DNA from 2 places in the Pseudomonas sp. X10 genome. Region 1 is predicted to be linked to the other one. Evidence: riboswitches for the same ligand, from Rfam matches in the RefSeq annotation. Region 1 holds a riboswitch; the other holds the start of a gene.
What was found. Region 1 has a riboswitch for thiamine pyrophosphate ahead of ACYU03_RS14605 (TenA family protein). Riboswitches for the same ligand answer to the same signal wherever they lie in the genome.
Positions count from the first base shown of each region.

Region 2: it holds a riboswitch for thiamine pyrophosphate, as region 1 does, so the genes downstream of both, thiC (phosphomethylpyrimidine synthase ThiC) here and ACYU03_RS14605 (TenA family protein) in region 1, are expected to answer to the same signal.

Region 1 covers NZ_CM142677.1:3,201,913-3,209,438, forward strand. The annotation lists gene ACYU03_RS14585 (Zn-dependent hydrolase) at 1-80, opposite strand, end outside; gene ACYU03_RS14590 (MFS transporter) at 111-1,415, opposite strand; gene ACYU03_RS14595 (LysR family transcriptional regulator) at 1,578-2,534, shown strand; gene tenA (thiaminase II) at 2,654-3,319, opposite strand; gene ACYU03_RS14605 (TenA family protein) at 3,316-3,963, opposite strand; TPP riboswitch at 4,041-4,155, opposite strand; gene ACYU03_RS14610 (hypothetical protein) at 4,220-4,363, opposite strand; gene ACYU03_RS14615 (MFS transporter) at 4,420-5,055, shown strand; gene ACYU03_RS14620 (cyclase family protein) at 5,399-6,334, shown strand; gene ACYU03_RS14625 (amino acid ABC transporter ATP-binding protein) at 6,362-7,093, opposite strand; gene ACYU03_RS14630 (amino acid ABC transporter permease) at 7,080-7,526, opposite strand, start outside.
Region 2 covers NZ_CM142677.1:5,181,263-5,188,788, reverse strand. The annotation lists gene waaA (lipid IV(A) 3-deoxy-D-manno-octulosonic acid transferase) at 1-787, shown strand, start outside; gene ACYU03_RS23610 (TolC family outer membrane protein) at 933-2,369, opposite strand; TPP riboswitch at 2,530-2,636, shown strand; gene thiC (phosphomethylpyrimidine synthase ThiC) at 2,792-4,678, shown strand; gene cytX (putative hydroxymethylpyrimidine transporter CytX) at 4,794-6,077, shown strand; gene ACYU03_RS23595 (RsiV family protein) at 6,046-6,792, opposite strand; gene ACYU03_RS23590 (NUDIX domain-containing protein) at 6,978-7,526, shown strand, end outside.

The DNA of each region.
Region 1 (7,526 bases):
CTACCGCCACGGGCGGTGGCGCCGACTTCGGCCATAGCCATCAGGCTCGCCCACAGGCGTTGGCCATTGCTCTTCAACATTGCAAGTACTCCAGTATTCGAATCAGTCGATCAGGCCAGTTCCAGGCGCCGGGCATTGGCATAACGGCGCGACAGAGCCAACACGCAAGCCAGGGAAATGCCCGCGATCACGCTGTAGAACAGCGCCATCGGCCACCATTGCCCGGAAAAGCTATGCGCCAGCCAGGTGCCGATCAGCGGGGTCAAGCCGCCAGCGATCGCACCGCAAATCTGATAAGCCATGGAAATCGCGGTGTAGCGCACGCGGGTCTCGAACATGCCACTGACGTAGCCGGCGATCACCGCATAGAAGGACGCCATGCACGCCGCCGCCAGAGCGATGCCGAGGATGATCAGCGGCGCCTGGCCGGAGCTGACCAGCACGAACATCGGGTACGGCGAGGCCATCGCCAGCAACGACATCAGGCACAGGAAACGCGTGGCGCCGAGCTTCTCGGAGAACCAGGCGGCCAGCGGTTGCACGCAGAACTGGATGACTGCCACCACGAACAAACACTCGAGGATCAGCGAGCGCGGCAAACCGAGCTGTTGGGTGCTGTAGGCGATCATGAAAGTATTGGTGAAGTACACACCGGCAATGCCCAGGGTATTGGCACCGATGCACAGCAACAGCGGCCGCCAGGCGCTACGTAGCACTTCCAGCACCGGTGCCTGCTCCTTGCGCACCGTCTTGCTGGCCTGCTCGCGGCTGGCGATGAACTCCGGCGATTCATTGACGCCCAGACGGATCGCCAACCCGACCACCAACAACAGTGCGCTGGCCAGGAACGGCAAGCGCCAGCCCCAGCTCATCAGGTCTTCTTCTGGCAGGCGGGTCACCGCGCTGAAAGCCAGCAGCGAAAGAATCAAGCCAGCCGGACTGCCCAACTGGGCGAAGGAGGCGAAGAAATTACGCCGGCCCTTGGGTGCATGTTCACCAGCCATCAGTACCGCCCCGCCCCACTCCCCGCCCACGGCGATACCCTGGACGATACGCAGGAGGATCAGCAGCACCGGCGCGGTGGCGCCGATCTGCGCGTAGGTCGGCAACAGGCCGATGCACACGGTGACCACGCCCATCATCAGTAAGGTGATGACCAGCGACTTCTTGCGGCCGATACGGTCGCCGATATGGCCGAAAACGATGCCGCCCAGCGGCCGGGCGAAGAAGCCTACGGCGAAGGTGCCGAACGCCGCCATGGTGCTGAACAGAGGGTCGTCGGAAGGGAAGAACAAGGCACCGAACACCAACGCTGCGGCGGTGGCGTAGATGTAGAAGTCGTACCACTCGATCATGGTGCCGATGAATGCGGCGGCCGCGGCCCGGCGCGGTTGGGGCGAAGCGGAGGGCTTCATGGGTCAGGCTCCTTTGCTTGTTTTTTTCTGGCAGGAGTAAGGGTCACGGAAGCGCTCTGGATGGCGCCTGTCTGGAAAGGATTTATCGTCGCGGGGCTATAATTAGTCAATTTTCTATTTATTATTTCAACTATAACGCCCATTTATTATCGCGAGACTGCCATGTCCGACCGCCTGCTCAACGACCGCCTCGACTGGAACCTGCTGCGCACCTTCCGCGTGATCGGCCAGGAGCTGAGCATCAGCCGTGCCGCCGCGCGCCTGCACCTGACCCAACCGGCGGTGAGCCAGGCCCTCAAGCGCCTGGAGGAACAGCTCGGTCGCCAGCTCATCGCCCGCCGCGGCCCACGTTTTGCCCTGACCGAGGTGGGCGAGCAGATCTTCCACTTGGCCGGCGAGGTCTATGGGCAGATGTCACAGCTCAGTGGCGTGCTCGAACAACCCGGCGACGAACTGATCGGCAAAGTGCGTCTGTTGATGATCAGCCGCATCTGCTCCGAGCGCTTCGATGACTTTCTCGCCAGCTTTCACCGCCAGCACCCGCGGGTCGATCTGGAGATCGATGTGATGCGCAGCTCCGACATCGTCAGCGCCCTGCAGGAAAAAACCGCCACCCTCGGCCTGAGCCTCAACCGCCAGCCCCAGCCACGTCTGGAGCAGCGCCTGTTCCTGCGTCAGCGCTACGCCTTCTTCTGCGGCAAGCACCACGGCCTGTTCGGCAAGAGCGATATCGCCGGGGGCGACCTGCAACGTGAAAACTTCGTCAGCTTCACCAGCGACCAGATCGGCGGCATGCTCTCGCCGCTGACCATCTTCCGCGACCAGCAAGGCTTCAGCGGACGCATCGTCGCGTCGTCGCCAAGCCTGGAGGAAGTGCGCCGGCTGGTGATCGCCGGCTTCGGCATCGGCTGCCTGCCCGAGCATGTGGTGGCGGCCGATGTGGAAGCAGGCTTGCTCTGGCGGCTGCCGCCGCATGAAGGGATCGCCGATGTGGACATCCACCTGTTGTGGAACCGGGATCAGCGCATGAGCCGGGCCGAGGCGGTGTTCATCGAGGCGTTGCAGGAAGGCCCGGATACGGGGCATGGCGCACGCCAGGGCAATGGAGAGGCGCCTTGATGATCTGCGCAGTCAACTGACGATGGGCCGCATGCGCTGATGCCGACGCATCGCCAGCTGATGACGCTGGCGCCTACCCCCTGCAGCGTCGACCGTAGGGCCAGGGCGACATGGCGTGCCTAGTTCGCACCATCCAGGCCCATTTGCCAGAAGTCGGCCTCCAGTTTCGAGGCCTGGGCAAAGATCGCCGCCAGTTCGACAAAGCGCTGCTCGGTCATGCTGCGCGCCGCCAATTCGTCCAGGTGCTTGCGCGCCGCGTCTGCGACGCCCTGGTAAGCCTCTCCGGCATATTCGCCAATCCACTCGCGGTAAGGGTGCGCCGCTAGGTCAGCGATACCGGTCGACAGCTTGCGGCCAATTTCCGCATAGCCGATCACGCACGGCGCAAGGGCTACGTGCAGGTCGAGCAGGTCGCCCGCAGCGCCGCAATCGAGCACGAAACGGGTATAGGCCACCGTCGCCTGATGCTCCGGTGCCGCCTCGATATCCGCCTGCGACAAGCCCCAGCGGGCGCACAAACGCAGGTGCAGGTCGGTCTCGTCGAGGATCGCCGCCAGGCCCGCCTGTGCCGCGCGGATATCCGAGGGGCGCCGGCTCTTGTAGGCCGCCAGTGCCCAGGCCCGGGCGAACTGGATCAGGAACAGGTAGTCCTGCACCAGGTAGGTACGGAAGGCACTCTCGCCCAAGGTGCCTTCGCCCATCTGGCGCACGAAGGCGTGGTCGACATAACTGTTCCATTGCGGCGCCGCTGCAGCCTTGAGACGCTCGAAGATGTCCATGCTCATACCTCCTCGTCGTAGACGGCATCGAAGAACTCAAGCTCCAGTGCCACCGTGCGCAGGAAGAAATCGGTGCTGATCGCAACCTCCTTCGGCCCGACCCGATCCAGTTCCGCCTGCAGGAAGGCCACGAAGTCACGGAATGCCGGGTTGTCGTGCAAGGTGATCCACTCGGCGTAAACGAAGTTCTCCGGCAATGGCTGCGGCGCCTTGAGCGCCCAGTCCAGGTACAAGCCTTCGGCGACATTGAGCACGGCCAACGCAGCGGCATACGAGCGGGTGGCCGCTGCCTCGCGCATGATCGCCTTGAAGCCGGCGGTGGGCACCGTGTCCTGCGGCTCGCTGCGCTGCGCCTCGCTGACGCCCAGAGCCTCGAAGGCGCGCAGGAAATAGGTGTTCTCCTCGCCCGAGATCATCCCTGCGAAACGCCCGAAGCGCAGACGTGCCTCGAAGGTGTCCGCCGTGGCGATGGCGGCGCCCAGGAGGGTTAGGAAGCTGTCGAGAAAACGATGGTCCTGCACCAGGTAGCGGACCATGACAGGGTCCGGCACGCTGCCGTCGAACAACTGGCTGACAAAGCGGTGCCCAACAGCGGCCGACCAGGTTGGCTCGCTCTGGCGGCGCAGGGTTTCAGTGAAGCGTTCGGTCATGGTGCTGTCCTCTGTGAGGTGACAGCGAGACCGTTGCCTGGGGCATGGAGCGGCCTCGCAGTGAGGCCGGCAAAAAGGCAGGTCCGAAATCCCATCCCTTCGCCGGCATGATCCGGATCAGGTTCGAAGGGTCACCGCGCTGCAGCTGCCAGCGGTTTCTCAGCCCGTTGCCGGGCTCCCCTTGGTGGTGCTCATGTATACAGCAGGTGCAGGGTATTGTCACCACCGCCGCCCCCATGTCGCGTCTTGGGTCCGATCAGTTGAAATACCGTACGTCCAGCCGCTCCACGAGAAAATCGATGAACACCCTCACCCGCTGCGGCAACTGCCGGCCCGGCCCGATGAACACCGCGTGCAGGGTGTCTTGCTCGCCACTGTCGAAATCCTCCAGCAACGGCACCAGGCGCCCCGCCTGGATATCCGCACCAACATGAAAGTTGGCCAGCCGGGCAATGCCTGCGCACCCAACTGGCTGCCCTTGGGCAGCCGGCGATCTGGTCGATGATGCTGATGACCATCCTCGGCTTTGGCGCCAGCTTTGCAGCCTTCACCTTCCTCACCCCGATCCTCACCGACATCACCGGCTTCTCCTCGGCTACCGCCAGCAGCCTACTGGTGGTGTTCGGCGTCGCCACGCTGATCGGCAACTTGGCCGGCGGACGCCTGGCCGACCGCCTCGGTTGGCAGCGCGCCCTGCGTCTGCTGTTCGTATTGCTGGCGGCGACCCTGGTGCTCTTGGGCCTGTCCCTGTCTTCGCCGGTGGCGATGGTGGTGCTGTTGTTCGTCTGGGGCGTGCTGGCCTTTGGTATGACCCCGGGCTTCCAGGCCGGCATGCTCGACACCGCCGAGCGCTACACACCCAGGGCCGTGGATTTCGCCTCGGGCCTGAACATCTCCGCCTTCAACCTCGGCATCACCTTGGGCGAGACCGCCGGCAGCCGCCTGGCAGGCACTGGCCAAGGTGCCGGATGGCGCAGCGCACGCAACCAGGCAAGGTGTAAGGCCAAACGACACTGTCGATTGCAGGTATCAAGGTATGCAAGCCCTGTAGGAGCGGGCTTGCCCGCGAGGCGTCGGCGCTGGCGCCACTAAAGTATCCCGGGCCGCCGTCCTAGGTCGTGCCAGCCCGGCCCTCCTGCAAGCCCACCCCGAGCCGCATACGTCAGGCAAGACTTCATCTGCCATCGGTTCTTGCCCCTGAGTCAAAAGTCATTGTCCCCAAGGCCGCTTTTTCCGCTGGCCGTGCATGCCGAGAATCCACCCATCCATTTCGACAGGTGATTCCCATGCCCCTTCCGCTTGCCTCGTTTGCCCTCACCCTCAGTGCCTTTGCGAGCCTCTGCGCCAACCGCTGCAACGCGGCGACGCCAAGGGCCTGACCGACTACCCCACGTTGGCCGGTACGGCCCACTGATCTGCCCAAGGAAAGAACCCTATGAAACGCTTCAAGCCCCTGCTGCTCGCCGCCGCGTTGACGGCCACCGCCCACACTGCCCTGGCCGCCGACTGGTACCCAGCCCCCTATGGCCCGGACGACGAGATCGGTGCTGCCAATCTGCTCACCCCCGAGGTCGTGAAGAAGGCCATCGGCCTGGTCACTACCGGCAAAACCTACTCCCTGGGCGTGCCAGTGAGCAGGGACCTGCCGGCCTTCCGTCACCGCAGCTTCCACCTCTACAACATCCAGCCCGGCGAACAGGCCGGGCAGACCCTGGGAGTGAACAAGTTCAGCTTCAACGATGAACTGGTCAACGGCTGGACCGGCGTCGGCACCCAGCTCAACGGCATCGGCCATATCGGCATCGACAACGTCTACTACAACGGCAACAAAGCCGCCGACTTCGTCACGGTCGAAGGCGTCACCAAGCTGGGCGTCGAGAAGGTGCCGCCGATGGTCACCCGCGGCGTGGTGCTGGACATGACCGTCCATTACGGCAAGGCCATCGTGCCCGGCGGTACTTCGTTTACCGTCGACGACGTCAAGGCGGTGCTGAAGAAGCAAGGCATCACCCTGCGCAAGGGCGATGTGGTGTTGTTCAACACCGGCTGGCTGGAGCTGATCGGCAAGGACAACCAGCAGTTCCTCGCCACCGAGCCGGGCATCGATCTGCCTGCCGCCCAGTGGCTGGCCGACCAGGGGATCGTTGCCTTCGGCGGCGACACCTGGGCGTCGGAGGTGTACCCCAACCCGACGGGTGAAGAGTTCCCGGTCAACCAGTTCATGCTCGCCAAGCGCGGCATCTACAACCTGGAACTGATCGACACCCGGGCCCTGGTGCGCGACAAGGCCTTCGAGTTCCTCTTCGTGCTGGGCCAGCCGCTGTACAAGGGCTCGACCCAGGTGAACGTCAACCCCGTGGCCATTCGCTGAGCATTACGGGGCACGCCTACCGCCAGGTCAGGCCTGTACCGCTCCGATGAAGTTCGCCAACTCCGGTGTCTTGGGCGCAGCGAACAACTCCCGGGGGTCACCCACTTCATGCACCTTGCCATGGTGCATGAACACCAACTTGTCCCCCACCTCCCGGGCAAAGCGCATCTCGTGGGTGACCATGATCAGGGTCATGCCTTCCTTGGCCAGTTGACGCACCACACCGAGCACCTCGTTGACCAGCTCCGGATCCAGCGCCGAGGTGATTTCGTCACACAGCAGCACCTTGGGCGACATGGCCAGGGCGCGGGCAATCGCGACGCGTTGTTGCTGGCCACCGGAGAGGCGGTCGGGGTAGGCATCGATCTTCTCCGCCAGGCCGACCCGGGCAAGCATCTGTTCGGCCAGCTTGCGAGCTTCAGCCTTGCTGGTCTTCTTCACCACCTGGGGCGCGAGCATGACGTTCTCGCCCACGGTCAGGTGGGGGAACAGGTTGAACTGCTGGAACACCATGCCGACCTTCTGGCGCAAAGCGCGCAGGTCGGCGCGGCTGGCGTCGAGGTATTCCCCGTCCACTTCGATCACGCCGTCGCTGATCGACTCCAAGCCATTAAGGGTGCGCAGCAAGGTGCTCTTGCCGGAGCCGCTGCGACCGATGATGGCGACCACTTCGCCTTCTTCGATGTTCAGGTCGACACCTTTGAGCACGTGGTTGTCGCCGTAGTACTTGTGTAATGCGCAAACGCTAAGCAGGGGCATGCAGCCTCCTTTCCAGATGACGTGCGCTCAGGGAGAGCGGATAGCAGAGGATGAAGTAGCCGATGGAGACCAGGCCGTAGATCAGGAAGGGTTCGAAGGTGGCGTTGGCCAGCATGCCACCGGTCTTGGTCAGCTCGGTGAAACCGATGATGGAGGTGACGGCGGTGCCCTTCACCACCTGCACCGAGAAGCCCACCGTGGGCGCGACAGCGATACGCAAGGCCTGGGGCAGAATGACGTAACGCAGTTGCTCCACGCGGCTCAGCGCCAGGCTGCCGGAAGCTTCCCACTGGCCACGCGGGATGGACTCGACGCAGCCGCGCCAGATCTCGGCCAGGAAGGCGCTGGTGAACAGGGTCAGGGCAATGGCCGCTGCCATCCAGGCGGACACGTCGATGCCGAACAGGGCAATGCCGAAGAACACCATGAACAG
Region 2 (7,526 bases), 2.0 Mb from region 1:
CGCCCGGGGCTATGCACGTTTCGCCGGGCTGACCCGGCCAATGCTTGCCGAGATGAGCCTGATCGCCGTGCAGACCGAGGCTGAGGCCGAGCGCTTCCGCAACCTGGGCGCACGTCCCGAGAGCGTGCAGGTGACAGGCTCGATCAAATTCGACCTGAAGATCGACGAACAACTTCTGCCTCGCGCCCGGCAATTGCGCGAGCAGTGGGGCGCTGTGCAGCGCCCGGTGTGGATCGCGGCGAGCACCCATGAAGGCGAGGACGCGGTGATCCTGGCTGCCCATCAGCAACTGCTCCAGAGCCATGGCGATGCCTTGCTGATCCTGGTGCCTCGGCATCCGGAGCGTTTCGATTCGGTGCATGCGCAGTGCCGTGAGCAATTCGCCACGGTGCGGCGCTCCTCCGGCGCGGCAGTCGAGGCGCAAACCCAGGTGCTGCTTGGCGACACCATGGGCGAGTTGCTGTTCCTCTATGCGCTGGCCGACATTGCCTTCGTCGGTGGCAGCCTGGTGCCCAACGGCGGGCACAACCTGCTGGAGCCGGCGGCCTTGTCATTGCCGGTGATCAGTGGGCCGCACCTGTTCAACTTCCTGGAGATCGCTGCGATGCTGCGCGAGGCGGGCGCCTTACAGGAGGTCGACGATGCCGAAGGCCTGGCCACGGCGGTGCGCCGGTTGATCGAACTGCCCCAGGATGCCCAGCGCATGGGGGAGGCGGGCAGGGCGGTGATGCAGGCCAACCAGGGGGCGTTGCAGCGCTTGCTGGATGGGCTGGGGCGCTTGATCTAGAGCGAGTAGGAGCCAGCGGTCGAGGGCAACGCCCTCGCCTTGCTGACTTGCTGCCTGCACTGGCCCATCACGGACCAGTCTGGCGCCGAATCGGCGTACCGGTAGAGCGGCGATCACACGCCTCAGGTGAGTGATTGGCGGTCCTTCACGGCCGCCGCTCGAAGTTCTTCGCCGCCGCTTCCGCCAGGTCCGGTGGCAGGAAGTCCTTGTCCGGGTTGTAGTCGGCCTTCAGGTAGCGACCCAGATCCTGCAGGTCCTGGGGGCTCAGGGTGCCGGCAGCTTGCTTCAGGCGCAGGTTGTCGAGGATGTAGTCGTAGCGGCTGTTGTTGTAGTCGCGAACCGAGGTGTACAGCTGGCGCTGTGCATCCAGCACGTCGACGATGTTGCGGGTGCCGACCTGGTAGCCGATCTCGGTGGCTTCCAAGGCACTCTGGTTGGAAATGATCGACTGTTTGCGCGCCTGCACTTGCTCTACATCGGTGTTCACCGCGCGGTGCAGGTTACGGGTGTTTTCCACCACCTGGCGGCGTAGGCTTTCGCGCTGTTGCTCGGTCTGGTTCAGGCGCTGGTAGGCCTCGCGGACCTGGGAGCTGGTCAGGCCGCCGCTGTAGATCGGGATGTTCAACTGCAGGCCGATACTGGTCTGCTCCACATCGCCACTGTAGCGTACGCCGGGCTGCGGCGCGGGGTTGGTGAAGCCAAGGTTGTCATTGTCGCCCCGCTGGTAGCGGGCCACTGCATCGAGGGTCGGGGCGTGGCCGGCCTTGCGTTGGCGCAGGGTCTCCTCGGCTGCAGTGACAGCGTGGTTGGTGGCCAGCAGGTTGAGGTTCTGGCGTGCGGCGGTCTCGACCCAGGCCTTGGCGTCGTTGGGCGTCGGCACCTGCACGGGCAAGGTGTGAACTACGCCTTGCAGCGAGCCGTACTCGCGGTTGGTCAGTGTCACCAGCGCTTCGAAGGCATCCTGCACCTGGCGCTCGGCGATGATCCGGTTGGCGCGGGCGGTGTCGTAGCTGGCCTGTGACTGCAGTACGTCGGTCTTGTCCGAGAGGCCGACATCGAAGCGTTCGTTGGATTGGTCGAGCTGGCGCTTGAAGGCCGCTTCTTCGGCCTTGGTCGAGGCCAGATTGTCCTGGGCGCGGAGCACTGCGAAGTAGCTCTCGGCGCTCTGCAGGATCAGGTTCTGCTCGGTCGCCGACAGTTCAAGGGCCGCTTGCTCGTTGACCGCTTCGGCCGCTTGCAACTGGAACCAGCGGTCGGCGCGGAAGATCGGCTGGGACAGGGTGGCGCTCCAGGCACTGCCGCTGCGGTTGGAGGTGATCGACGGTTCATCGAGCTTGGTGCGAGTGTTCATCATCTCGGCGCCGGCCGACAGATTCGGCAGCAGACCTGCGCGGGCTTGCGGGACGACTTCGCGGCGTGCGCCGTAATCGGCGCGGGCTGCGGCCAGGTCGGCGTTGTTGCCGACCGCTTCCTGATAGACGCTGACCAGGTCGGTCTTCACTGTCGTGGGCACATCCACTGCCCAGGCCACTCCATTGGAAGCACAAGACACGGCAATGGCCAGTGAGAGTTTGCGCAGCATAGGCAATCCTTGAACGAGTAAGAGAATTTCTGAACTGATGAGTATCGCGCGACAGGCAGTGTAGTGGTGCCGGCACCCGGCAACAATCCACCCTTTGCGCCATTCATCATCCCTGTGCTTGCACGCTTGGCTTTGATGACCACTCCAGTCTAGACTGGGCGCGTTCTTGTCGGGGTGCCTTGAAGCAAAGGCTGAGATCGGAAAGTTCCGGATCCCGTTGAACCTGATCAGGTTAGCGCCTGCGTAGGGAACAAGATTTCTCGCTTTCCCGGCGAGTCTCTTGTGCCAGGTCCGGGAATGTCGAACAGCTCGCAAGCTCAAGGCACACCGCGTATCCGGCACTGCACCATCACTGGTGTGTCCGCGTCTTTCAGGTTCTCCCCCGACATTCCACTGCTAGGAAGCCGTCTGGAGAGCCTGTGATGAGTAAACAAGAAAAAACGATCAACCTGAGCGAGTCCGCCCAGGTCGACCAGCAGTCCGTGCAACCCTTCACCCGTTCGCGCAAGGTTTATGTCGAAGGTTCGCGCCCTGACATCCGTGTGCCGATGCGCGAGATCAGCCTGGACGACACTCCCACCGACTTCGGCGGTGAAGCCAATGCCCCTGTGCTGGTTTACGACACTTCCGGCCCTTACACCGACCCTGAGGTCATCATCGACGTGCGTAAAGGCCTGGGCGATGTGCGCTCGGCCTGGATCGACGCCCGCGGCGACACCGAACGCCTGGCCGGCCTGAGCTCGAACTTCGGCCAGCAGCGGCTGAACGACGCCGAGCTGACCAAGCTGCGCTTCGCCCACGTACGTAACCCGCGCCGGGCCAAGACCGGTGCCAACGTCAGCCAGATGCACTATGCGCGCAAGGGCATCATCACCGCTGAGATGGAATACGTCGCCATCCGCGAGAACATGAAGCTGCAGGAAGCCCGCGCCGCCGGCTTGCTTGACCAGCAGCACCCAGGCCACAGTTTCGGCGCCAGCATCCCGAAGGAAATTACCCCCGAGTTCGTCCGCGAGGAAATCGCCCGCGGCCGCGCGATCATCCCGGCGAACATCAACCACACCGAGCTTGAGCCGATGATCATCGGCCGCAACTTCCTAGTGAAGATCAACGGCAACATCGGCAACAGCGCCTTGGGTTCCTCCATCGAGGAAGAGGTGGCCAAGCTGACCTGGGGTATCCGCTGGGGCTCGGACACGGTCATGGACCTGTCCACTGGCAAGCACATCCACGAGACCCGCGAGTGGATCATCCGCAACTCGCCGGTACCGATCGGCACCGTGCCGATCTACCAGGCCCTGGAGAAGGTTGGTGGCGTTGCCGAGGACCTGACCTGGGAGCTGTTCCGCGACACCCTGATCGAACAGGCCGAGCAGGGTGTGGACTACTTCACTATCCACGCCGGGGTGCTGCTGCGCTACGTGCCGCTGACCGCCAAGCGGGTCACCGGCATCGTCAGCCGTGGCGGCTCGATCATGGCCAAGTGGTGTCTTGCGCATCACAAGGAGAACTTCCTCTATACCCACTTCGAGGAAATCTGCGAAATCATGAAGGCCTACGACGTCAGCTTCTCGCTGGGCGATGGCCTGCGTCCCGGCTCGATCGCCGACGCGAATGACGAGGCGCAGTTCGGTGAGCTGGAAACCCTTGGCGAGTTGACCAAGATCGCCTGGAAGCATGATGTGCAGTGCATGATCGAAGGCCCGGGCCACGTGCCGATGCAATTGATCAAGGAGAACATGGACAAGCAGCTGGAGTGCTGCGACGAGGCGCCGTTCTATACCCTCGGCCCGCTGACCACCGACATCGCTCCAGGCTACGACCACATTACCTCCGGGATCGGTGCGGCGATGATCGGCTGGTTCGGTTGCGCCATGCTTTGCTATGTGACGCCGAAGGAGCACCTTGGCCTGCCGAACAAGGACGACGTCAAGACCGGCATCATCACCTACAAGATTGCCGCCCATGCCGCCGACCTCGCCAAAGGCCATCCTGGCGCGCAGATCCGTGACAACGCGTTGTCCAAGGCGCGTTTCGAGTTCCGCTGGGAAGACCAGTTCAACCTCGGCCTGGATCCGGACACCGCGCGGGCCTTCCACGACGAGACCCTGCCCAAGGAGTCGGCCAAGGTCGCGCACTTCTGCTCCATGTGCGGGCCGAAGTTCTGCTCGATGAAGATCACCCAGGAAGTGCGTGAGTACGCCGCCAACCAGCGCATCGCGGCGGTGGACGTGGCGGTCGAGGATGGCATGCGTGAGCAGGCCGAGCGGTTCCGCCAGGAAGGCAGCCAGTTGTACCAGAAGGTTTGATCCAGAGGCCAATGGCCGCATCGCGGGCAAGCCCGCTTCTACAGGCCCAGTGAACCTGTAGGGGCGGGCTTGCCCGCGATAGGGTTTCCCCAATAATCCTGTCGAGCACTGCACCGTGACCACACCCAGTCATTTCTCCCCAAATCATCCGGTCCCCGCCAGCCAACGCCTGTTTGGCGCCCGTGACCTGTTCGTCCTGTGGTTTTCCCTAGGTACCGGCCTGATGGTCCTGCAGGTCGGGGGCATGCTCGCCCCTGGCCTGGGCCTGGCCGGCGCTTTGCTGGCGATCTTCCTAGGTACTGCCGTTGGCGTGTTGTTGCTGGCGGCGGCCGGAGTGATCGGCAGCGACACTGGCCTGTCGGCGATGGGTACCTTGCGTCTGACCCTGGGGGGACATGGCGTGCGTTTACCGGCGCTGCTCAACCTGCTGCAACTGATCGGTTGGGGGTCGTTCGAGATCATCGTCATGCGTGATGCGGCCAGCTTGCTGGGCGCCCGTGCGTTTGGCGAGGGCAGTCTGTGGACCAGCCCGTTGCTGTGGACCCTGTGCTTCGGTGCCTTGGCAACCCTGCTGGCGATCTGCGGCCCGCTGACCTTCGTGCGCAAGGTCTTGCGCAAATGGGGGATCTGGCTACTGCTCGGCGCCTGCTTGTGGCTGACCTGGAACCTGTTCGCCAAGGCCGATCTGGCGGCGCTCTGGGCTCGCACTGGGGATGGCTCGCTGTCACTGGCGGTCGGTTTCGACATCGCCATCGCCATGCCGTTGTCCTGGTTGCCGCTGATCGCCGACTATTCGCGCTTCGCCCGAGGGGCTGGCCGGGTGTTCGCTGGTACAGCACTGGGTTATTTCATCGGTAACTGCTGGCTGATGAGCCTGGGTGTGGCCTATACCCTGGCTTTCGCGCCGAGCGGCGAAGTCAATGCGCTATTGCTGGCGTTGGCCGGTGCTGGCCTGGGCATCCCGCTGCTGCTGATTCTGCTGGACGAGTCGGAGAACGCTTTCGCCGACATTCACTCGGCGGCCGTATCCACTGGCTTGCTGGTGCGTATCAAGGTCGAGCATCTGGCCCTGGCCATCGGCGCGCTCTGCACCCTGATCGCTTGCCTGGCGCCGCTGGCGCAGTACGAGAACTTCCTGCTGCTGATCGGCTCGCTGTTCGCACCGCTGTTCGGTGTGGTGCTGATGGACCATTTCGTCATCCGTCGGCGGCGTCTGCCGGCGACGGTCAACGGCCTGCACTGGGGGGCGTTGCTGGCCTGGGCGGTAGGTGTCGTCGCCTACCACTTGTTAGCCAACTATGCCTCCGATGTGGGGGCAACCCTGCCGGCGCTGTTGCTGGCAGGGGTGTTGCACGGGCTGTTCTGCCTTAGCCGCGGCCGGGAAACAGCTCCGGCTTGATCACGCCATTGAGGCGCGGGTAGGGGATCTTCAGCTCGATGTGGCCCATGGAGTAGGGCGCGATGGCATAGACCTCGTACTTGAGCACCACCGCGCCATAGGTGAGGGCGACATGCGGGGTCTGGCGGAAGGGCCAGGTCTTGACGAACTCGGGGTCCTTGTCCATGCCGGTGCTGATCAGCCAGGCGCGGTGGGACTCCTCGGCGGTCTTCCAGAAGGTCGCCTCCTGTCCGGGCACCAGCATGTCCTGCAGGGTCAGTACCTTGTCCAGCTTGCGTGAATAGTTGATGAAGCCGCGGCCAGGCATGCCGTGGGCGCCGCCACTGTCCAGGTAACTGGACAGCTCGACGATCACCAGGCCGTCATGCTGCTCGCGTACCTTAGCTTGCAGGTAGCTGCTGTTGCGCTTATCGGCGGTGCGCAGGTATTGCTCTTCATAGGCCTTGAGCGAGGCGGGCGGGGTGCCGCGCTGGTTATCCTCGGTCAGTTGCAGCAGGCGTTTTTCGACGATGGCGTCGAGCTTGGGCAGCGCCGGGAAATGGACGGTGTCGATGTTCACCAGTGGGCAGTCGCTTTCGCTGCAGTCGGGCTTGATGTGCTCCCAGGCTTCGCGCTTGACCTCCATCGGCGCGCGCAGGTTGGGTTGGAACAGGCTCTGGCAGGCGCCCAGGGCCAGTGCCAGCACGGCCACGGAAGTCACTTTGGCGAACGTCATGATGATCCTTGTAAGGCAAAGGTTGTCGGGCTTGGACCGTCGGCGGGGCCTTCAGTTCGCCACTAAGCTGAACAGAGCAGCGGTGGCCTATCCTCGCAGCCCCAACGGTATCTTTAAAGGGGTGAAACGCAACGATACGCAGAGTAGGATGGCGCGATGCGGCGAATGAGGTAACGAGGATTCCCATGTCAGATACGTTGAATTCAGTGCCCAAGGCGGTCGAGATCGTCGAGCGGGCCAACTGCTTCGAGGGCTTCTACAGGCTCGACAAGGTGCGCCTGCGCCATGAACTGTTCGCCGGTGGTATGGGGCGCGAGATCAGCCGTGAACTCTTCGTGCGCCATGATGCGGTGTGCGTGCTGCCTTATGATGCCCAGCGCGACGAGGTGGTGTTGATCGAGCAGTTCCGTGTCGGTGCCCTGGACAAGGTCGCCAACCCATGGCTGATCGAACTGGTGGCCGGGTTGATCGACAAGGACGAGCAGCCGGAAGAAGTTGCGCACCGCGAGGCGGAGGAGGAAGCTGGTCTTACGTTCAGTGCGCTATGGCCGATGACCCGCTATTTCCCATCGCCAGGTGGCAGCGACGAGTTCGTCCACCTGTTCCTGGGCCGTTGCAGCAGCGTCGGCGCCGGCGGGCTGCACGGGCTGGAAGAGGAGGGCGAGGACATTCGCGTCAAGGTATGGCCTTTCGAGGATGCCCTACAAGCGGTACGTGACGGCAGGATTGCCAAT